2 regions of the Actinocrinis sp. genome follow, and region 1 is predicted to be linked to the other one. Evidence: riboswitches for the same ligand, from Rfam matches in the RefSeq annotation. Region 1 holds a riboswitch; the other holds the start of a gene.
The links. A riboswitch is a leader RNA that binds a small molecule or an ion and turns the genes downstream of it on or off. The one in region 1 is predicted to bind cyclic di-AMP.
Positions count from the first base shown of each region.

Region 1 (3,202 bases):
GTCGCGTTCGGCCAGCAGATAAGCGATGCGGTGGGTCAGCACCCGCGTCTTGCCGGAACCCGCGCCGGCCACGATGAGCAGCGGGCCGCCGGTGTGCGCGACCGCCTCACGCTGCGCCGGGTTGAGCCCGGCGAGCAGCGCCTCGGGGTCGAGATGCGAGCGGCGGGCGGCCGGGGCGAAATCCCGTTGCGATTCGGCGCGCTCGTGCTCCTCGTCGGGCGGGGGCGGCGGCGCGGACTCGTCGTCGGCCCAGGGCTCGTCCGGCAACTCGCCTTCGACCGGGAACGCGGCCGAGGAGAGCGAGGGCAGCGCGGCCTCGGCCCGCGTACGCGCCGCGCCGGGTGCGGTGGTGCGCGGCGGCTTCGGCAGGTCGAAGAGGGGCGCACCGTGGGAAGCTGAGGAACTGCTCCAACTGCTCATCAAGCACGAGTCTAGGGCCCCTGGCAGACGGATTCCGGTCGTCCGGCGGGAACATCGGCCGCAGGCCGACCGTCGACACCTTGACACCAATCTGTTCGAAGAAGTCTGCGTCGGCAAGGATCGAAAACCCGGCCGGGTAAGCAATGCACGAACAACACGGTGTGGAGTGCCGCGGCTACGCAGACGGGCCGGCGAGCGCCGCGCGACCGGCGACGAGTGATGCTGAGGCCTGAGATGCCCGCCCTTTTTTTCGACATCACGTCGGGAAGATGGCGAAGCCGCGTCGACAAGTGCGCGGCGTCGGCGGGCGGTCCGTTTTAGCCGGAAAAAGCTCCAGGCGAAACGGGCAATCGAGTACAGACCGCGGGCCGGGGCGCCGGTCGCGTGCGACGTTCCGCCAAGGGCGCGCAAGGGGCAGCACAGCAAAGGGGAGTAAAAATCCGCGGCCCCAAACCCGCCATTCGGGCGACATCTCGCTAAGGTTACGGCCCAGAAGTCAGCGAGCCTGCCGGTCCCCCGCACCGGCCGCGGGCTTCCGCGCCGAATCCCCGGCGTTGCCAGGATCGGAATATGCGTCCTCTCCCCCAAGGAGTGATATTCCGCCGGGCCGCGTCGTGGAGCCGGGGACCCATATGTCCCTCGGGGTGAGTCGCCGCGCCAGTCCCATCGGCCTTGGCCGAAGGCGACGGGCGGGGCGTAGGGCGACTTCTTCCGCCCGAACCCGTCAGCTAACCCGGTAGGCGCCGTCGGAAGAAGGAGTTATGGCGTCCCACCGCGCCCCGAAGGTATCCGGCCGGGTCACCACGACCGCGGCGACCGTGGTCGGCGTCACCGCCGGCACCGTCGCGCTGCTGCCGAGTACCAGCCAGGCGTCACCCACGCCGAGCCTCGACCAGGTCAAGGCCCAGGTCCAGCAGCTGAACGCGCAGACCGATCAGGCGACCAACCAGTACGACGCGGCCAAGGAGCAGTACGCGAAGCTCCAGCAGAAGGTCGACGGGCTCCAGGCGCAGATCACCCAGGAGCAGACCACGCTGAACTCGTTGCAGACCTCGATGGGTTTGCAGGCCGCGGCGGCCTACCGCACCGGCGGCATCTCGCCGACGCTGCAACTGGCACTGAACTCCAGCCCCGACAAGTTCCTCAGCCAGGCCGGGATCGAGAGCCAGCAGGCCGATCAGGAGGCCGTGCTGCTGAGGTCGGTGTCGCAGGACAAGGCGCAGCTGGCCCTGGACAAGAAGTTCGCCGCGCAGGCGCTCGCCCAGCAGCAGGAGGTGCTGGCCCAGGCGCAGGCCGCCAAGACCAAGATCGAGGCGACGCTCCAGTCGGAAAAGGACCTGCTGAGCAATCTGACCGCCGCGCAGCAGGCGCAAGTCACCAGCGCGGGCGGAACGACCAGCTACAGCGGGCCGCTGCCCGCCGTCTCGGGCCGGGCCGGTATCGCGGTGCGGTACGTCGAGTCGAAGGCCGCGGCGGGTGACTGGTATGCGTGGGGCGCGACGGGCCCAGACAACTTCGACTGCTCCGGGCTCATGTACGCGGCTTGGGCTGCTGCGGGTGTCCAGATACCGCGCACGTCGGAAGAGCAGTTCTCCGGTCTGAGCCAGTTCTACAGCGCTTCGCAGCTCCAGCCCGGCGACCTGGTCTTCTTCGAGGGAGACCCGCCCGGCCACGTGGCGATGTACGTCGGCAACAACATGGTCGTCCACGCTCCGCACACCGGTGCGCAGGTGCAGTACGCCTCGCTCGACCCCAGCTCCTCGAACTACATCTACATGTCCGTCGTCGGGTACGCCCGGGTCGGCTGACTCAGCCTACGGCGAGCCGCCGGCCGGAAGCTCCGGTCGAAGCCGGTTCGCCGTAGAGTACGCGCAGTAACACCACTGGTTTTACGAACCTCACGAAAAAGCGGGTGGATACGTCAAGGCCGGCCCCTCCCCCGAACCAGCCTGACAATCCGCCCCGTAGCGCCCGGACCGCCGAACCGCCGCAACCACCCACCACCTCCTCTGCGGCAAGTACCCACCCGGCGGTCCGGGCGCTCACACCTTCGCCACACAGCGGTAGCGAAGACGTCCCGGAGAGCCGCCTCTCGGGCCCTCCTTCGACCTGCCTCAGACCTCTGCGGTGGCCTCTGCGAACGCCGCCCAAAGACGCGCGTACGTGCCGCCCGCGGCGAGCAGCGCGTCGTGCGTGCCGTCCTCGACCACTCGGCCGCCGTCGAGCACCACGATCCGGTCGGCGCGCGCCGCCGTGGTCAGCCGGTGCGCGACGACGAGCGTGGTGCGGGCGCGCGAAAGCTCGTCCATCGCCCGGGTCACCGCGGCCTCGGTCGCCAGGTCCAGAGCCGCGGTCGCCTCGTCGAGCAGCAGGATGTCCGGGTCGACCAGATAAGCGCGGGCCAACGCGAGCATCTGGCGCTGACCGGCCGACAGGTTCCGGCCGCGCTCGCCGACCTGGTGCAGGTAGCCGTCGGACAGCCGGGACACGACGTCGTGCGCGCCGACCGCCCGCGCCGCCGCCTCTACCTCGGCGTCGGTGGAGTCCGGACGGCCGTATGCGATGGCGTCGCGGACCGTGCCCGGGAACAGGAACGCCTCCTGCGGCACGACGCCGAGCCGCGCGCGGTACGCGGAGAGGTCGTACTCACGCAGATCGACGCCGTCTACGCACACCACGCCGGACGTCGCGTCGTAGTACCGCGCGACCAGCTTCACGAAGGTGGACTTGCCCGCGCCGGTCTCGCCGACGAGCGCGACGGTCGTGCCCGGCTCGACGGCCA
Region 1 is NZ_DASYZI010000194.1:2,701-5,902, forward strand. It holds gene pcrA (DNA helicase PcrA) at 1-309, opposite strand, end outside; cyclic di-AMP (ydaO/yuaA leader) riboswitch at 1,011-1,178, shown strand; gene VGS97_RS12245 (C40 family peptidase) at 1,182-2,228, shown strand; partial or broken gene VGS97_RS12250 (ABC transporter ATP-binding protein) at 2,535-3,202, opposite strand, start outside.

Region 2 (3,202 bases), on a different contig from region 1:
AGTACGCGTCACGGAAGGCGGCAGTGGCCTTGCCCAGTTCGCCGACGCCGAGGTAGACCACGTCGGCGTGCTGCCCGCGCAGCGCGCCGGGCACGTAGTTCGCACTCGCGTGGATCAGAAGGCTGTGAGCACCGCCGCCGGTCTCGACGAGGATCGAGTAACAGGAACCGGTAGCCCACGAAGACGGTCGCGCGGGCGGGACCAGCGGCGCGTCGACGCGCCCCGGGAAGCGGTCCCCGTGACTGTGTACGGACTCGATCAGCGTCGCGGTGAACGTGCCGAAGGCGAGCGGGCTGTTCGTCTCCGGCACCAGGATGCGGTCTTCGGGCAGGCCCTGCCCCCGGCCTATGTTCGCAGTGGACGCAGAGCCGACCAGCAAAGCCCCGGTCTGCGCGCACACCGCCGGAGCGTCGAGTGCGTGGTCGTAGTGCGAGTGTGCGCAGATGACGGCGGCCAGCCGGGAGACGCCTGCCCGCCGCAGGCACTCGGCGACGGTCCGCGTCCGCGGCGCGATCTTCGCGGTCAGCACGCGCAGCAGGCCGGGCCTGGTGAAGAAGCCGTCGATCATCAGGGCAGTGGCGCCGTCGTCGACGAGCAGCGTGGAGACGCCGAGCCAGGTCACCCGGGCCGCCCCGGACCGCGGTGGCGCGGAAGGCTGCCGGTAGGCGTCATAGGGCGACAGGCCCGGCCGAGCAAACGGGCGCTTCATCGGTGGTCGGCCCTCCGCAGCTTTCTGAGACGCATGACGAGCGTTTGCATTGTTCCCGCTTCGTCCACGCTCATCACTTCCGCCACGGTGGCGCTCCGGCCCGCGTCCGTAGACGAGACGCGGGCCGTGAGCAGAGCCGCCCGGCCCGGCGCTGGCGCCGGGGCGACAGGGAGCTGTCAGCCTCCTGCGGCGATCTGCGCCACCATGCGCGCCGCCTGGTCCTCCCAGCGCGCGTACGCGGTGGGGTAGCCGGAACGCTGGGTGGCCTGCGCGGCCTGCCACAGCGGCATCGAGCCGTAGGCCGGCGCGTACTGCGTCAGGGCGCTGAGGAAGGCCCCGGTGGCGTAGGCGGGATCGGTCAGCTGGCTCGCGCTGCCCCACCCCATCGAAGGACGCTGCTGGAACAGGCCGAGCGAGTCGGCGTCGACGGCGACGGTCAGGTTGCGCAGCGTGGACTCCTGCAACGCGGTGGCGATGGCGATAACCGCGGCGTACGGGAACATGCCGCGCCGTTGGGCGACCCGAACGATCGTCTTCGCGTTCTGCCACTGCTCAGGGCTCGCGACGAAATACTCCTGGTAGCCGTACAGGCCGGCCGGCTCAAGCTGCGCGGCGGTGACACCCGCGTACGGATCGGCCGGCTTGGCGACGGCCGCCCTGACCGCGGGCTTCGGCGCAGACGCAGCGGCACGCGCAGCCGCTGGCGCGCTCGCCAGAGCCTTGGGCGCAGCCGGCTTGGGCACCGGAGGTTTGGACATCGGGGGCTTGGCGGCGAGCGACGCCGGTGCGGCCGGGCGCTTGGCGGGGGTAGCCGACCTCGCGGCGACGAACTTCGCCACCAGCGCGTCCGGCGCCGACTCGGCATACGCGGCGTTGGCCGATGTCGCCGATGCGGCGGCGGTTGAACTCACCGCGCCCGCAGTCACGAGGCTGAGCGGCCCCGCGAGCATCGCGACGGCGGCGCCAGCGCCGGCCATGCTGCGCCGACTCGGGATGTACTTCTTGGCATGCGAGAAAGGGAGCTTGATCACGCCCACGGCAGGTGTCGCCTCTCCTTGCGCCGCCTACCGGGTTAGCTGACGGGTTCGGGCGCAAGGAATTCGCCCTACAGTGCACGTGGGAGCGGCGACGGCTACCAACCGTCAAATACCGGTCACATTGAGCACCGATTCACCCCGAGGGACTCATGGGTCCCCGGCTCCGCTGCCGCCTTGGGGCGGGTACGCGGACTCGGCGGGTGTGCCGGTGCGACTGTTCCGTCAGCGAGTGGCCGGACACACGATCAGTGACAGTACCTGACCGACCCGCCGTTTGTCACGATGAGTGAGTATCAAGCGGTAGTTACAGCCGATTCTTCGACCGAGGGCGAATATCCAGTCACGGTACGTATAAGTTTCGACGTCCGATTCGCGCCCGAGTGACCGATCAGTAACGGAACGAAGCCGCGTGGTGGCATCCGTAGTTTCGCCGAGGACGGTCCGCAGCACTCGACACGCCGCTACACTTTCGCACGGTTCTTACGTTCTTACCGGACATAACCGTAATGGCACCCGTCGGAGGCTGGCGATGACCAGGGCACGGGAACAGATCATGGTCGCGTTCGAAGGCGACGGCGCGGGCGAGGGCGAGCTCTCGTGGGGCCAGAAGGAGAACTGGGCGACGATAACCGCCCTGGCCAGCTGGCTACCACTCGGCGGCGTGACGGCACTGCCCGAGGGGATGACTGTCGAGACAATCCTCGGCACTCTGCGTTACGCAATGAGCCGCTACCCGTCGCTGCGCACCCGTCTGCGCCTCGACGCGGATCGGCCGATTCAGGTCGTGCACGCCTCCGGACAGCTTCCGCTGGACGTCGTCGACGCGGGCGACGACGATCCGGCCGAGGTCGCCGAGGCGGTGTGCAAGCGGTACCGCGACACAGGGCTCGACTTCACCGCCGAGTGGCCGGTGCGGATGGCGACGATCCTGCACCGGGGACGGCCGACGCACATGGCGGCGATGATCAGCCATCTGGCCGCCGACGCCGCCGGGCTCGGCGTGATGCTGCGCGAGATGGCGGCTCAGGACGCTGCGCCGGTCGACGGCCTGGCACCGCTTTCGCAGGCACAGTGGCAGCGATCGCCGGCCGGGCGACGGCACGGCGCCGCCGCGATGCGCTACTGGGAGGAGGTGTTCCGCTCCATCGATCCGGACCGGTTCCACAATCCCGGCGCCGCGGACCAGCCGCGCTACTGGCACGGCGAGTTCGACAGCTGGGCGCTGCTGCCCCCGGTGCGCGAACTCGCCGCCGCGAGCGGATCGGGCACGTCCACCGTCCTCATGACGCTCCTCGCGGTCGGGTTGCACCAGGTCAACGGGATCAACCCGGTGGTGATCCGGCCGATCGTGGGCAATCGCTTCCGCCCGGGGCTCGCCGATGTCGTGTGCACCGTCGCGCAGGCCGGGATATGCGTGCTCGACGTCGCCGACGTGCCGTTCGGCGAGGCGTTGCAA
Region 2 is NZ_DASYZI010000027.1:3,309-6,510, forward strand. It holds gene VGS97_RS02105 (MBL fold metallo-hydrolase) at 1-709, opposite strand, end outside; gene VGS97_RS02110 (hypothetical protein) at 886-1,740, opposite strand; cyclic di-AMP (ydaO/yuaA leader) riboswitch at 1,756-1,955, opposite strand; gene VGS97_RS02115 (condensation domain-containing protein) at 2,276-3,202, shown strand, end outside.
Region 2: it holds a riboswitch for cyclic di-AMP, as region 1 does, so the genes downstream of both, VGS97_RS02110 (hypothetical protein) here and VGS97_RS12245 (C40 family peptidase) in region 1, are expected to answer to the same signal.